DNA from 3 places in the Roseixanthobacter finlandensis genome. Region 2 is predicted to be linked to each of the others. Evidence: predicted binding sites of a transcription regulator. Region 2 holds the regulator's gene; each other region holds the start of a gene.
The links. Region 2 encodes HrcA, which represses chaperone genes, less so after heat shock. Its sites were predicted from a motif close to GTTAGCACTCNCNNNNNGNGAGTGCTAAC; they were not measured.

Region 1 (5,452 bases), 1.5 Mb from region 2:
CGCTGCTGCTCTACGGCGTCGAGGATGTGGCGAAGCTGATCCAGTTCGTGGAAGCCTCGGACGCGCCCGAAGCCCGCAAGCGCGTGGAGCGGCAGAAGCTCGATGCCCTGCTCGGCCTGTGCGAGACCGCCAATTGCCGGCGCCAGGTGCTGCTGTCCTATTTCGAGGAGCAGCGCGACGAGCCGTGCGGCAATTGCGATACCTGCCTGGAGCCGGTGCGCACCTATGACGGCACCCAGGCGGTGCAGAAGCTGCTCTCCTGCGTCTATCGCACCGGCGAGCGCTTCGGCGCCGGCCATGTGATCGACGTGCTCGTGGGCGCGACCACGGAGAAGATCACCAAATTCCGCCACGAGGCGCTGAGCACGTTCGGCATCGGCAAGGAAACCTCGCGGGACGAATGGCGCGCCATCGTCCGCCAGGTGGTGGCGCTCGGCCTGTTGCAGGTGGATGTGGAGGGGCATGGCGGCCTGTCTTTGTCCGCCGCCTGCCGCCCGGTGCTGCGCGGGGAACGGCGCATCGAGCTGAAGGTGGAGGCGCGCACCCGCGCGGCGCGGGTCACCGGCGGGGCGCGGGCGCCGAAGGCCGCGCTCTCCGATCCGCACGACGAGGCGCTGTACCAGAAATTGCGCGCGCTGCGCCTGGAGCTGGCGCGCGCGCAGGGCGTGCCGCCTTATGTGATCTTCCACGACACGACGCTGATGGAAATCGCCCGCGCCCGCCCGCGCTCGCTGGCCGGGCTCGGCGATGTGTCCGGCGTCGGCGAGGCCAAGCTGGAGCGCTACGGCCCGCAATTCCTCAAGGCCGTGCGCGAGGCGTAGGACCGATCGCCATTCAGGGTTCGGCGCGATTGTAGCAGAGCATCGTCATGCACGGGCTTGTCCCGCGCATCCACGCGGTAACGCAGGCGCCAGCTTTGCAAGCCTCGTGCAATCGGCGCCGCGTGGATGGCCGGGACGAGCCCGGCCATGACGAACGAAGGGGCGATGACCGAAAGACATAGAGAAAGGGCGCGCACTCAGAGGCCCCACGTCACTGAATGTCGATCCGCCCTCTAACGCGTTGAATAGGTGGCGTTTTCGGCCGGGCCGTGCGGGCCGCCCCCCGCGCTTAAAGCTTTTTCTGAAGACACGGGCGCAACAGCACCCTTCGCAACGAAAAAGGGCGCAGCTTGCGCCGCGCCCTTTCCGTGATCCAACCGCTGGAAAGCGATCAGTAATCCATGCCGCCGCCGGGCATCTGGGGCATGGCGGCCCCGCCCTTCTTGGGCACTTCGGCGATCAGCGCTTCCGTGGTGATGAGCAGCGAAGCCACCGAGGCGGCATCCTGCAGGGCGGTGCGCACGACCTTGGTGGGGTCGATGATGCCGGCCTTCACCATGTCGACATATTCGCCGGTCTGGGCGTTGTAGCCGAAAGAATATTCCGGGTTTTCCAGGATCTTGCCGACCACGACCGAACCATCGTCGCCCGCATTCTGGACGATCTGGCGGGCCGGGGTCTGGATCGCGCGGCGCACGATCTCGATGCCAGTCTTCTGGTCGGGATTCTCGACCGTGATGCCAGCCAGCACCGCGATGGAGCGCAGCAGCGCCACGCCGCCGCCGGGAACGATGCCTTCTTCCACCGCAGCGCGGGTGGCGTGCAGGGCGTCGTCGACGCGATCCTTCTTTTCCTTCACTTCCACTTCCGTGGAGCCGCCAACGCGGATGACGGCGACGCCACCGGCGAGCTTCGCCAGACGCTCCTGGAGCTTCTCACGGTCGTAGTCCGAGGTGGTCTCCTCGATCTGCGCCTTGATCTGCGCCACGCGGGCTTCGATGTCGGCCTTCTCGCCGGCGCCGTCCACGATCGTGGTGTTTTCCTTCTCGATCACGACCTTCTTGGCGCGGCCGAGCATGGAAAGATCGACGCTGTCGAGCTTGATGCCGAGGTCTTCCGAGATCGCCTGGCCGCCGGTGAGGATAGCGATATCCTGCAGCATGGCCTTACGGCGATCGCCGAAGCCGGGAGCCTTGACGGCCGCGACCTTGAGGCCGCCGCGCAGCTTGTTCACGACGAGGGTGGCGAGGGCTTCGCCTTCCACGTCTTCCGCGATGATCACGAGCGGCTTGCCGGACTGCACGACGGCTTCGAGAACCGGCAGCAATTCCTGGAGGCCCGAGAGCTTCTTCTCGTTGATGAGGATATAGGGATCCTCGAACTCAACGCGCATCTTCTCGGCATTGGTGACGAAATAGGGCGAGAGATAACCGCGGTCGAACTGCATGCCTTCGACGACGTCGAGCTCGCTCTCGGCGGTCTTGGCTTCCTCGACGGTGATCACGCCTTCGTTGCCAACCCGCTCCATGGCCTCGGCCAGGAACTTGCCGACTTCGGCGTCGCCATTGGCGGAGATGGTGCCGACCTGGGCGATCTCGGCGTTCGAGGTCACCTTCTTGGAATTGGCGGCCAGATCCTTGACGATGGCGGCGACCGCGAGGTCGATGCCGCGCTTCAGATCCATCGGGTTCATGCCGGCGGCAACCGACTTGGCACCTTCGCGGACGATCGCCTGGGCGAGCACCGTGGCGGTGGTGGTGCCGTCGCCGGCCAGGTCATTGGTCTTGGAGGCGACTTCGCGCAGCAGCTGGGCGCCGAGGTTCTCGAACTTGTCTTCGAGCTCGATTTCCTTGGCGACGGTCACGCCGTCCTTGGTGATGCGCGGGGCGCCATAGGACTTCTCGATCACCACGTTGCGGCCCTTGGGACCGAGGGTGACCTTCACGGCGTTGGCGAGAATGTCGACGCCGCGCAGCAAGCGATCGCGCGCATCAACGGAGAATTTTACTTCTTTGGCAGCCATGTGCCGTCTCCTGAATTTCGAGGAACGTGGAGGGAAAGGCGAATGCTCAGGCGATCACGCCGAGAATGTCGCTTTCCTTCATGATGAGCAGGTCCTGGCCGTCGATCTTCACCTCGGAGCCGGACCACTTGCCGAACAGCACGCGATCGCCGGCCTTCACGTCGAGGGCGACAATGGTGCCGCTTTCGTCACGCGCGCCAGGGCCCACGGAAACCACCTCGCCCTCCTGGGGCTTTTCCTTGGCGGTGTCGGGGATAATGATGCCGCCAGCAGTCTTCTGCTCCGCTTCAATGCGCTTCACGACCACGCGGTCATGTAAAGGGCGGAAACCCATCGGGAACCTCCGGTTCAATGTTTGATCTTTTTCACGGGCGCGGCATCACGGCCGCGGCCCAGCCTGATCTAGGAGGGGCTCCATCCCCTCGCAAGGGCAGACGCGCGGATTATTAGCACTCTTCGATGGTGAGTGCTACCGGCCAGGATCAGACTGGCCTGCCGCACTCAGCATGGCGCTGGTTCAGGATGCGCGCGCACCCGGTTGCGCCCGTCCTTCTTGGCCATGTAGAGCGCCGCGTCGGCGCGCGCCAGCATGGCATCGAACGTCTCGTCCTCCGTGCGCATCGCGGCGATACCGACGCTGATGGTGAGGCTGATCACATCCGCGCAGCGGGAGGAGACGCGCAGCTCCGAGATGCGGGCGCGGATTTGCTCGCAGCTGGTCGCTGCCGCCTCCGGGGTGCGCCCGGCGAACAGCAGGGCGAATTCTTCCCCGCCGGTGCGGGCGAACACCGCATTCGTGCCGATCATGTCGGCCACGGCGTGGGCAACGCACTGAAGCACCTCGTCGCCCGCGGCATGGCCGTGGCTGTCATTGATGTGCTTGAAATCATCCAGGTCCATGACCGCGACGCTCAGCGCCGTCGCGTCGGCGCGGGCGCGGGCGAAGGCTTCGCCCGCCAGTTCCAGAAACCGCCGGCGGTTCAGCGCCTGCGTCAGGTCGTCGGTGGTGGCGAGCTTGGAGAGGCGGCTTTCCAGGCGCCGGCTCAGCTCCATCTCGCGCAGCAGCTGGCGGTTCAGCCGGTAGAAGCGCTGGGCGAGGAACGCCGCCACCAGCACCAGCGCCGTCGCCGCTGTGAGCGAGAGATAGAGCCAGCGCAGGCTCGGCCTCGGGGCCTCGAAGATGAAGCCGGCGAGGGGGAAATGCTCCGGCATCATGCCCGCGTCGGCGAACTGGTCGGCGATCCGGCGCCAGCGCGCTTCGCTCTGATAGCCGAGGTCCACCACGTCGGCGATGATCAGCGGGCGCATGGCGTCGGCCTCGAATTCCAGCCGGCGGCGCTCGAAGCCCGGTGCATAATCGCGCAGGATCAGTTCGATGATCTCCTGCTGATGGTCGAGCGCATATTGCCAGCCCCGCAGGGAGGCATCGCGCACCGCCCGCGCAAGCTCCGGCCGGTCCCCGGCGATGCCCGAGGTGGTGAACAGGGTGTCGCCGTAGAAATCGATTCCCAGCTCGCGCGGGTTGAACGTCTGGTAGGGCACGTCGTGGCGCAGCAGGGTGAACGGCTCGGTGGAGGTGTAGGCATTGATGGCGGCGATATCGCCTTGCGCCAGCACCAGCGGATCGCCGCCGTACGGCAGGAGCTGGAGCTTGTTCGGCCACAGGCCGAGCGCATGCAGATAGGCGAGCACCTCGGCGGAGTGCTCCTCGATCATCACCTTCCTGCCGCGCAGGTCGGCTGGCCCGTTGATGCCGTCGCCGCGCCGCGCCAGCACCACAAACGGCGAGTGCTGGAAGATCGCGGCCAGTGCCACCAACGGGCGCCCTTTGGCGCGGTCCACGATCAGCGAGGAATTGCCGACCCCGAACGCGGCCGCCCCGGACAGCACCGCGGCGACGGGATCGATGGCGGGGCCACCCTCGATCAATGACACGTCCAGGCCCGCGTCCCGGTAGAAGCCCTTCGCAACAGCGGCGTAGAAGCCGGCGAACTGGAATTGATGGGACCATTTCAGCTGGATCCGCACCGGCTCCAGCCCGGAAGGGCTCGCCGCCGACTGGGCGTGCGCCGGCGAACAGGCCGTGAGGCAGATGAATGCGACAAAGCCGGCCAGGATCGAAGCGCTGAAGCACACCGCAAAAGGGCGCGGCATTGTTTTTGTCCCACGCGAGCGTGAAATGTTACCGCTGCCCCTGCGCGACGTCCATGGAAACCGCCATATCTCCGTCATCCCTGTCAGCAGTCTCCCGCCTTCGCTGCTAACGCCTTGAATTTGAACTCATATACCAAATTTTAGTCTGGCTCGCGCAAGGTTGCGAGCCGACAATCCTTTGGCCCATGATCGATTGGGGCACCGCACGGAGGTGTCGAATATGGTTTGCGAGGGTTTTGCCAAACAGATGGCCGGCTACGGCCTGGCCACCGCCCACATTCTCTATCGCATGCCGGATCACCCGGCGTTCTTGCAGAGCTTCATCTGGCAGCAATATGATTTGTGCCCGAAATTTCCCGAATTGATGAAATTCCTCGCATTCTGGGAACGCGACCTGGACGGCAAGCTGCATTCGGTGGAAGTGACCCACCAGCAATTGATCAAGCCCGCGGAG
Region 2 (5,452 bases):
CTTTCATGGCATCGACCGCATCCTGCCCGGCACCTCGACTTTGCTGCCGCACCCCGGCCGCTTCAACCTGACGCTGCGGCGGGTCGACCCTGCCGAACTGGACCCCGCCGAACCTGCGACATCGGCGCGGGCCACGCTTCCGCCCGCTTTCGCCGCCAAGACGCCATGATGGGTCTGGCCGCAATGGACTTGCCGTAATGGGATTGCCGAAGATGAAGATCCGCCTCGCGCTCTCGCTCGCCGTGCTGCTGGTTTCGGGCGGGCTTGCCGGAGCAGCCGAGCCCGTTTTTCCAAAGGGCACGCTGGTGGGCGTCGTGCCGCCCGACGGCATGGTGGAGAGCGCCACCTTCTCCGGCTTCGAGGACCGCAGCAAAGCCGCCTCCCTTCTCATCATCGAAATGCCGCCCCAGGCCTATCCCCAGATCGAGGCCGGCTTCACCGATGCGGCGCTCGCCACCAAGGGCATCACCGTGGAAAGCCGCGGGCCGCTGGTGACTGACCCCAAGAGCCTGCCCGAATCCTCGGCATTGCGTGAGGCGCAGACCCTGCTGGTGATCGGCAAGCAGAGCGCCGGGCCGGTGGTCGCCAAGAAATGGATCCTGCTCGCGGGTTCTGCGAAGGGCACGGCACTCATCACGGTGCAGATCCCGGAGGCGAATGCGGGGGACCTTTCCGACGAAGCCGTGCGCAAGAGCCTGATGACGCTCGCTTTCCGTGCCCCGCCCTCGACCCAGGAACAATTGGCCGGCCTGCCGTTCAAGCTCGGCGACCTTGCAGGCTTCCGGGTGGTGAAAGTCATCGGCAACACGGCCGCGGTGCTGACCGAGGGCGACAAGGACGTGGTGGAAAGCGCCAGCCAGCCGATCTTCGTGGTCGGAGTTTCGCCCGGCACGCCGCGCGAGGATGATCGCGGGCAGTTCGCCCTGCGCTCGCTCTCCTCGGTGCCGGCGGTGCGCGACATGCACATCGACCGGGCCGAGCCGCTGCGCATCGGCGGCCAACCGGGCTTCGAGATCATCGCCACCGCCAAGGATGCGGCATCCGGGGCGGACGTGAAGGTGATCCAATGGCTGCGGTTCGGCTCGAACGCCCATATCCGCATGATCACGGTGGTGAAGGCGGATGCCTTCCAGGATACCTACACCCGGGTGCGGGCGATCCGCGACGGCATCGAGTCCAACTGAGCGCACGCCCCCGCGCCGAAACACGCCGCGCCCAAACAAAAAGCCGCCGCGCTCCATGGCGCGACGGCTTTCGTCTTCGGTCAATCACACCGGCTCAAGGCCCGACGTCAGAAGGCCGGGCGTCAGTTCGCGGAACCGTTCTCGGCCTTGGCCTCGCCCGGCGCCACCTTGGGGCCACCGCGCGAAACACCGACCATGGCGGGACGCAGGACCCGGTCGCCGATCACATAGCCCGATTGCACCACCTGCACGACGGTCCCGTTGGGAACGCTCGCGTCGGGCACCTCGAACATGGCCTGGTGGAGATTGGGGTCGAATTTCTCCCCCACCGGCTCCACCTTGCGAATGCCGTGCTTCTCCAGGCCCTTGTGAAGGCTGCGCTCGGTCAGTTCCAGGCCGTCGAGCAGCGCCTTGAACGCGCCTTCCGCCTTTTCCTTGGCTTCCGCCTCCACCGCGCCGAGGGCGCGGGCGAGATCATCGGCGACGTTCAATACATCGCGTGCGAAGGAGGCGATGCCATAGGTCTTGGCATCGGCCACTTCCTTTTCGGCCCGGCGGCGGATGTTCTCCGCTTCCGCATAGGCGCGCAGGAACTTGTCCTTCAGGTTCGCGACCTCGCCCTCCAGCCGCTGCTTTTCCGCGTGGAGTCCACCGGCCTGTTCCGCCTCGGCGAGCGCTTCCATTTCCGCACCCTCCGGATCGGAGTTCAGGTCGCTATGGGGCTTCGCGTCGTTCGCGCCACCCTGATCGCTCATGCCCATGTCCTCGTCGCTAACAACACCGCCCCACGGGCAGGTGCACCGATTTCGCCCCGCATATCGGGGGCATGGCGGGAAAAATCAAGCCGCGTCGGCACCTGGAGCGCCGAGAACGCGGCTCACGACCCGCGCCGTGAAGTCCACCATGGGCACGATGCGCCCATAATTGAGCCGGGTCGGACCGATCACACCCAGCACCCCCAGCACCCGGCCCTGGCTGTCGTGATACGGCGCGACGATGGTGGAGGAGCCGGAGAGGGAGAACAATTTATTCTCCGAGCCGATGAAGATGCGCAAGGATTGGGCATCCTCCGCCCGGCCGAGCAGATCCACCACGTCGCGCTTCGACTCCAGATCGTCGAACAGCAGGCGAATGCGTTCGAGATCCTCCAGCGCATGGAGATCCTCCAGCAATTTCGCCTGCCCGCGCACGATCAGCTTGCGCTCCGCCGGCACGTCGCCGGACCAGGAGGCAAGGCCCGCCTCCACCACCCGCGCGGTCAGGGCATCCAATTGCTGGCGCAGGTCGCTCAACAGGTTTTCCATCTCGGCCCGCGCCTCGGCCAAGGTGCGGCCGCGAATATGGGCGTTGAGGAAATTGGTCGCCTCGGTCAGCGCCGAGGCCGGCAAGCCGAGCGGCAGCGGCACGGCCCGGTTTTCCACCTGCCCGTCCTCGGACACCAGGATCACCAGGGCCCGGTTGGTATCCAGCGGCACGAATTCCACATGCTTGAGGCGCGGATCGGTCTTGATGGCCGTTACCACGCCGGCGCCGCGCGACAGGCCGGAGAGCAAGGCGGAGGCCTCGCGCAGCACGCCATCGACCGTGTAGCCCTTGGCGGCGGCGGCGACCTGGGATTCGATATTGCGGCGGTCGCCTTCGCTGACGTCGCCGATCTCCATCAGCGCATCGACGAAAAAGCGCAGCCCGCGTTCGGTCGGCAGGCGGCCGGCGCTGGTGTGGGGCGCATAGATCAGCCCGGCCGCCTCCAGGTCCGCCATGACATTGCGCACGGAAGCCGGCGACAGCGACATGGGAATGAGACGGGCGATATTGCGCGAGCCCACCGGCTCGCCGGTGGCGAGATAGCTTTCCACGATCTGGCGGAAAATCTCGCGCGAGCGCTCGTCGATCTGGCCAAGGGCGGCTGAAAAGGGAGGAATGATGGGGTCGATGGGCAAGGCCTCACTCCGGCTCGGGCGGGCGACATGAAACAGGCGGACAGGTTCGCGGTGCCAGTGAGGGTTTCCCCTTGTGGCGCCGAAAATCCGGCAGGTGATCTTGCCGGTTATCTTGCCGCGACACCATCGCCGGTTTGCACGCCGCGCCCGCCTGAACCATGGCGCACGATACCACGCCCCTTGCCCCGGCGCGCGCCCACCCCTAAAACGACGGCCAGTTTCACAACGGATTGGATAGATTATGCGCCCGAGCCGCCGCGCGAGCGACGAGATGCGAGCCGTTTCCTTCGAGCGCAACGTTCTGCGCCACGCCGAGGGCTCGTGCCTCGTCAAGTTCGGCGACACCCATGTGCTGGTGGCGGCGACCCTGGAAGAGCGCCTGCCGCCGTGGCTCAAGGGCCAGGGACGCGGCTGGGTGACGGCGGAATATTCCATGCTGCCGCGCGCCACGCTGGAGCGCACCCGGCGCGAATCCACCACCGGCAAGCAATCCGGCCGCACCCAGGAGATTCAGCGACTGATCGGCCGTTCGCTCCGCTCCGTCACCGATCTCGTCGGCCTCGGCGAACGCCAGATCACGCTCGATTGCGACGTGCTCCAGGCGGACGGCGGCACCCGCACCGCCGCCATCACCGGCGCGTGGATCGCCCTGCACGACTGCATGAGCTGGATGTATTCGCGCTCCATGCTGAAGACCATCCCCCTGCGCGAGCACGTGGCGGCGGTCTCCTGCGGCATTTTCGAGGGCACCCCGGTGCTCGACCTTGATTATCCCGAGGACAGCAAGGCGGAGACCGACGCCAATTTCGTCATGACCGGCTCCGGCGGCATCGTCGAAATCCAGGGCACGGCGGAAAAGACCCCGTTCAGCGAGACCGAATTCCTGCAATTGCTCGCGCTCGCCCGCACCGGCATCAACCAGCTGGTGGATTTGCAGAAGCAGGCGGTGGCCTGATGTCCCATCGCCGGCTCGAAGGGCGGCTGGTGGTCGCCACGCACAATAAGGGCAAGCTCATCGAGATGCGCATGCTGCTCGAACCCCATGGGGTGGAAGCGGTGGCCGCCGGCGAACTGGGCCTGCCCGAGCCCGACGAGACCGGCACCACCTTCGCCGCCAATGCCCGCCTGAAGGCGGTCGCGGCGGCGAGCGCGGCGCAATTGCCGGCGTTTGCCGACGATAGCGGGCTGGTGATCGACGCGCTCGGCGGGCAGCCCGGCATCCACACCGCCCGCTGGGCCGGGCCGGAGCGCGATTTCGAAAAGGCGATGGAAACCATCCAGTCGCTGCTGGTCGCGCGCGGCGCCACGGACTCGGACTCGCGCACCGCCCGCTTCGTCTCGGCCCTGTGCCTGGCCTGGCCCGACGGCCATGTGGAGGAATTCGAGGGGGTGGTGGAAGGCGAGTTGGTGTGGCCGACCCGTGGCGCCAAGGGGTTCGGCTATGACCCCATGTTCGTGCCCGAGGGTCATACCCGCACGTTCGCGGAAATGAGCGCGGAGGAAAAGCATTCCATGCCGCCGCTCGGCTTCGGCCTTTCCCATCGCGCCCGCGCCTTCCGCCAATTGGCGCAGGCCTGCCTGGAGGCATGACCACGACGACCGCTTCTGCGCCTTCTGCTTCAAACGATTCAGGCCCTCTCCCGCGTGCGGGGGAGGGTTGGGAGGGGGCACGCGCCGCAGCGCCGATACCAGCGTCTCGCACGCCCTCTTTCCCCCTCCCCGGCCCTCCCCCGCAAGCGGGAGAGGGGGCGGACCGCGCGGGTGGAGAAGATCGTGCGGGCGGTTTCGGCGTTTATGTGCATTGGCCCTTCTGCCTCGCCAAATGCCCCTATTGCGACTTCAACAGCCACGTGCGCCATTCGCCGCCCGACCAGGCGCGCTTCATCGCGGCCTTTCGCCAGGAGATCGCTCATATGCGCGCCCTCACCGGGCCGCGCGAAGCGGGTACGGTGTTCTTCGGCGGCGGCACGCCCTCGCTCATGGCACCGAGCACCGTCGCGGCGATCCTGGAGGCGGTGAATGCCGCCTGGCCGCTCGCCGCCGATGCCGAAATCACGCTGGAGGCCAACCCCACCAGCGTCGAGGCGGAGCGGTTTCGCGGCTATCGCACGGCGGGGGTGAACCGTGTCTCGCTCGGCGTGCAGGCACTGGACGATGCCGAGCTGAAGGCGCTCGGGCGCATGCATTCGGTGGACGAAGCGCTGGCGGCGGTGGCGATCGCGCGCCATGCGTTCGAGCGGGTCTCGTTCGACCTCATCTATGCCCGCCCGCGCCAGAAGCCGGAAGATTGGGCGCGCGAGCTGGAGCGGGCCATCGCGGAAGGCTGCG
Region 3 (5,452 bases), 1.7 Mb from region 2:
GCGGCACGAGCTCGCCTCGATCTATATCCATCGCGGGCTGGAGCCGGCGCTGGCCCATCAGGTGGCCGCGCAATTGATGGCCCGCGACCCGCTGGAAGCCCATGCGCGCGACGAACTGGGCATTTCCGAATTCACCACCGCCCGGCCGATCCAGGCCGCGCTCACCTCCGCCGCCTCGTTCGCGGTGGGCGCCATCCTGCCGCTGCTGATGGCGGTAGTGACGCCCGCGACGCTTCAGGTGCCGGTGGTGGCGGGCGCCTCGCTGGTGTTCCTCGCCGTGCTCGGCGCCATCGCGGCCAAGGCCGGCGGGGCGGAAGTGGTGCGCGCCACCGCGCGCGTCACCTTCTGGGGCGCCATCGCCATGGCCGCCACCGCCGGCATCGGCGCCCTCTTCGGCACCGTGGTCTGAGGCGGCGCGACAATCAGGGTATCGACGCCGTTGCGGGAGCCGCCGTCATGGCCGGGCTTGTCCCGGCCAACCACGCCAAGCGGCGGGCGCATCGGCCCGCCGGCGGTCACGGCATCACGCGCCGCGCCAGCACGAACAAGAGGCCCGCCGTCACCAGCGCGGGCAAGGTCGCGCCGAGGTCGGGGAGATAAGCCGTCACCGCATGGAAGGTGGCGATGCCGATGCCCCAGGACAGGATGCCGGCGATGTTCCACCCGCCGGAAAACCAATAGGCGCCACGCACGCGGGTGATCTCGTCGACCGCGATGCGGCGCTTGCGCACGATGAAATGGTCCGCCAGCACCACGCCGAACAGCGGCGCGAACACCGAGCCGATCAGCAGCAGGAAGCCTTCATACTGGGCCAGCGGCACCAGCAAGGCGATCAGCGTGCACAGGGCGCCGAAGCCGAGCGCGAGATGCGGCACCGCGACCGGCACCAAGGTGCCGGTGGAGACGGCCGCCGAATGGATATCCGCGAAGGCGTTGTCGGTTTCGTCCAGCAGGATCAGCAGCAGCGCGAAGCCGCCGCCGGCGGTGGCGAGCGCCACCACGATGGTGCCCTCCCCGCCCGAGGCCAGGGCATAGGCCGCGCCGAGCCCGTAGAACCAGATGTTGGCCACCAGATAGCCGAGCGCGCTGCCCCGGAAGATGCTGCTGGAGGATTTGCCGAAGCGGGTATAATCGGAAATCAGCGGCAGCCAGGACAGCGGCATGGCCACCACCAGGTCGATGGCGCCGCCGAAGCTCATCTCGCCGGTGCCAGGCTTGGCGAACAGCGCGGCGAGATCATAATTGGCCATGAGCCGCCAGGTGAGCCACACCGCCGCGCCGAGCAGCAAATAGAGCCCCCAGGCGCGCAAAAACCGCCGCACGAACGATACCGGCCCCATCACCGCGATCGCGGTCGCGAGCACGCCGAACAGCAAGGTCCACACGCCCGGCAGCGAGAAGCCGAACGCCTGTTTGGACAAGGCTTCCGCCGCCTCGCCCATGATGATGATCTCGAACGCGCCCCAGCCCACCAATTGCACCATATTGATGAGCGTCGGCAGGATCGCGCCGCGCAGGCCGAGCGTGGGCCGCAGGCTCGCCATGGCCGACAATCCCGAATCGGCGCCGATCACGCCCACTCCCGCGAGCAGGACCACGCCGAGCACGGTGCCGGCGATGATCGCGAGGAACGCCGTGCCGAGGCTGAGCGCGGGAACCAGCAGCGCGCCCGCCTGGAGCACCAGCAGGCCGATGCCGAGGCTGAACCAGAGGGCGAAGGCATCCGAGCCGGAAAACACCCGTCGACGGGCGGGCACGGGTGTCAGGGGATCATAGGTGGTGGCGGCGGATTCCATCGTTTCACTCAACAGCGCTGGCGCGGCCGGAGCGTTGTGGGCCCGGCGCGCAGGATTGGGCCGCGGCGCCTGAGGCTGTGCGGAGTCCGGATCCATCTAAAGCGCGTTGCCCATCGAGGGAAGCGGGCATCCGACGTATTGCAAGATTTCGCCGCGCATTTCGCGGCCCAAGGGCACCGGGATCAGAAGAGCTCTAATCCAGATCAAGGTGAACCGGCAGCATCTCCAATTGTTCGCGCACTTCCCGCGCGGTCGCCAGCATCAGCCGCATGCGCCTCTTCTGCATGCGCGCGACGTCGGTCTCGCGCTCCCGGCTCTGTTCGAGAATGACGAAAAATTCGTGCTCCACGGTGGGAAAGGTGTGCTTGATGCGGAAATCCACCGCGCCCAGGGCGTGCAGTTCCTCGATGATCAGCACGAAGCTGCTGGGGGTGAAGCACCAGGCATGGCAATCCACATAGGCTTCATTCTCCGGGTCGCTCTGCTCTCGGAACACGCCGTAGGATTGCCAGATCGGGCATCCCGAGAAACTCGGCGTGCCCAGCGGGCCGGGACTCCAGGCCACGCGCCCGTCGCTGCTGACGACGGAGGTCTCATATTCGAACCGGGTGGCGCGGCTGTGCTTGGTGAGGCCCAGCCGATTGGCTTCCAGCCAGCCCGCCGTGGTGCTGAGCGGACGGAAGAAATCGAAGCACCAGCGCTTGTCCGGCACCGCGAGCGCGATCACCGCGCCCGGCTTCAGCAGCACCGAGAGCGAGCGCAGGAACGCGACCGGATCCGGAATATGTTCGAGCACATGGCTGGCGATGCAGGCATCGAACGCGCCGTGATAGACCTTGGGGATGGCGTCCACCATCGGCCCGGCGCGCCAGACGAAGTCCACGCGCTCGATGCGGGAGACATCGACATCCACGTGGTCGCGGTATTTTTCCCGCAAGTCCTGTTCGCTGGCGTGATCGATGGAATAGACGTTCCATCCATCCTCCCGGCTGCACACCGGGCGAAACAACGGCCCGATCTCGAGCACGCGCATGCTCTTGTCGATGCCGTGAAGCAGCTTTTGCGAACGATCCATCCGGTCCTCAAGGCGTCGCGCGCGCTCCCGTTGCGCACACGCCCGTCGCGCGCGCAACGCGGCAGTTCAAACCTCGCGCGACGGTCAAACGCCGCACGATCGTCAAACGTCGCACGACCGGCGGCGGACAAGCGCCGCCGGCTGGACGTGCCGGCTCAGCTGCACCGCACGTAGACCATGGTGCCGTAGCGCTTGGAGACTTCCGGATCGACCCATTTGAGCACCAGCACCTGGCCGTCCCAGCGCAGCACCTGGCGGTCGCGCTGGCCGCCGGCGGGGTCCTCGGGCGGTCCGATGAAGGTGGGGCCGCCGGCCGCCTTGGACACCAGTTCGGTGAGCTTGTTGTCGTCGGCGAGATACATCATCACACCCCCATTGGGGCCGGCGGTGATGACATAGGGATTGCTGCATTGCGCGCGCGCCTGGGTCTCGGTGCGGGCGGCGTCCTCGGGGCGATGGTACGCGGCGAGGCCGTAGCGGCCGACCAGGCTGGCGGCGGGAATCGGGCTGGTATATTGCGGCGCCGCCGGCGGGGGCGGCTCGCTCGGCGTGGTGGCGCAGGCGCCGAGGCCAAGGCCGCCGATGACGGCCGCGACCATGCCGAGGCGATAGAAGAAAATGGCGGAACGGCGGACAGGGCCGGTGTCGCAGGAATCCCCGGCGACGGACCGAACTGCGGACTGAGACATTCACACACTCCGAGGCGAGAGCTTACTTGAATACGGCAACCCGCATGCGGCACCGCGCCCGTCGGGGAAACAGGGCGAGGCGCAACCATAAAGCCTGTTCGGCGCGGCGTCGATGCTTGGCCCTGCACACAAATTCACGTTGTCGCCGCCCCGACACGCTGCGGATGTCACTTTATGCGGCGATCTCTTACACATTGGTAAGTCCGCCTGCCTTGACGCGCGGGCGGCGGCTCCTTATCTCCGGCCGGGATTGGCACTCCCGTCGCGTGAGTGCCAAAGACCGCGGGCCTCCGGCCCGCTCCAATACCAAAAGGATCATGCCCATGTCCTTCCGCCCTTTGCATGACCGCGTGGTCGTGAAGCGCATCGAAGCCGAGCAGAAGACCGCCGGCGGAATCATCATCCCCGACACCGCCAAGGAAAAGCCCCAGGAGGGCGAAGTCGTGGCCGTGGGCCCCGGCGCCCGTGACGACAGCGGCAAGGTGGTCGCGCTCGACGTGAAGGCGGGCGACCGCGTCCTGTTCGGCAAATGGTCCGGCACCGAAGTGAAGGTGGACGGCCAGGACCTGCTCATCATGAAGGAAAGCGACATCCTCGGCGTCATCGCCTGAAGGCTCTCCCTTTCGCTTCCCTCGCAATAGATATTCAGGAGACGGCACATGGCTGCCAAGGACGTAAAATTTTCCGGCGATGCCCGCGAGAAGATGCTGCGCGGCGTTGATATCCTCGCCAATGCGGTGAAGGTGACGCTCGGCCCCAAGGGCCGCAACGTCGTGATCGAGAAGAGCTTCGGCGCCCCCCGCATCACCAAGGACGGCGTGACCGTCGCCAAGGAAATCGAGCTGGAAGACAAGTTCGAGAACCTCGGCGCCCAGCTGGTGCGCGAAGTCGCCTCCAAGACCAATGATCTGGCTGGCGACGGCACCACAACCGCCACCGTGCTCGCCCAGGCGATCGTGAAGGAAGGCGCCAAGTCGGTCGCCGCCGGCATGAACCCGATGGATCTCAAGCGCGGCATCGATCTCGCCGTCGCCGCCGCCATTTCCGACATCAAGGGCCGCGCCAAGAAGGTGTCGTCCTCCGCCGAAGTCGCGCAGGTCGGCACGATTTCCGCCAATGGCGATTCGTCCATCGGCGAGATGATCGCTGGCGCCATGCAGCGCGTGGGCAATGAAGGCGTCATCACCGTCGAGGAAGCCAAGACCGCCGAGACCGAGCTCGAAGTGGTCGAAGGCATGCAGTTCGACCGCGGCTATCTCTCTCCCTATTTCGTCACCAATGCGGAGAAGATGATCGCCGACCTGGAAGATCCCTACATCCTGATCTTCGAGAAGAAGCTTTCCGGCCTTCAGCCGATCCTGCCCGTGCTCGAAGCCGTCGTTCAGTCCGGCAAGCCGCTGGTGATCGTGGCCGAGGACGTGGAAGGCGAGGCGCTCGCCACCCTGGTGGTGAACAAGCTGCGCGGCGGCCTGAAGGTCGCGGCCGTGAAGGCTCCCGGCTTCGGCGATCGCCGCAAGGCCATGCTGGAGGATATCGCGATCCTCACCGGCGGCCAGGTGATCTCGGAAGATCTCGGCATCAAGCTTGAGAACGTGACGCTGGCCCAGCTCGGCCGCGCCAAGAAGGTCATCCTGGAAAAGGAAAAGACCACGATCGTGGACGGCGTCGGCGAGAAGGCCGACATCGAAGCGCGCGTGAACCAGATCAAGGCGCAGATCGAGGAAACCTCCTCGGACTACGACCGTGAGAAGCTCCAGGAGCGTCTGGCCAAGCTCGCCGGCGGCGTCGCCGTCATCCGCGTCGGCGGTTCGACCGAAGTGGAAGTGAAGGAAAAGAAGGATCGCGTCGACGACGCCCTGAACGCCACCCGCGCTGCGGTGGAAGAAGGCATC

Region 1: groES (co-chaperone GroES) is a predicted target of HrcA. The motif match lies at 3,290-3,318, and genes of this name have one in related genera.
Region 3: groES (co-chaperone GroES) is a predicted target of HrcA. The motif match lies at 3,810-3,838, and genes of this name have one in related genera.

Annotation. Positions count from the first base shown of each region.
Region 1 covers NZ_CM195536.1:2,622,270-2,627,721, reverse strand. Annotated here, with positions in the region: gene recQ (DNA helicase RecQ) at 1-821, shown strand, start outside; gene groL (chaperonin GroEL) at 1,213-2,844, opposite strand; gene groES (co-chaperone GroES) at 2,891-3,178, opposite strand; gene V5G24_RS12240 (ABC transporter substrate-binding protein) at 3,346-4,998, opposite strand; gene V5G24_RS12235 (usg protein) at 5,219-5,452, shown strand, end outside.
Region 2 covers NZ_CM195536.1:4,099,680-4,105,131, forward strand. Annotated here, with positions in the region: gene V5G24_RS19280 (alpha-ketoglutarate-dependent dioxygenase AlkB family protein) at 1-169, shown strand, start outside; gene V5G24_RS19285 (hypothetical protein) at 213-1,184, shown strand; gene grpE (nucleotide exchange factor GrpE) at 1,307-1,939, opposite strand; gene hrcA (heat-inducible transcriptional repressor HrcA) at 2,024-3,124, opposite strand; gene rph (ribonuclease PH) at 3,366-4,079, shown strand; gene rdgB (RdgB/HAM1 family non-canonical purine NTP pyrophosphatase) at 4,079-4,714, shown strand; gene hemW (radical SAM family heme chaperone HemW) at 4,921-5,452, shown strand, end outside.
Region 3 covers NZ_CM195536.1:453,707-459,158, reverse strand. Annotated here, with positions in the region: gene V5G24_RS02235 (VIT1/CCC1 transporter family protein) at 1-409, shown strand, start outside; gene cytX (putative hydroxymethylpyrimidine transporter CytX) at 516-1,796, opposite strand; gene V5G24_RS02225 (methyltransferase domain-containing protein) at 1,990-2,871, opposite strand; gene V5G24_RS02220 (hypothetical protein) at 3,027-3,560, opposite strand; gene groES (co-chaperone GroES) at 3,884-4,171, shown strand; gene groL (chaperonin GroEL) at 4,220-5,452, shown strand, end outside.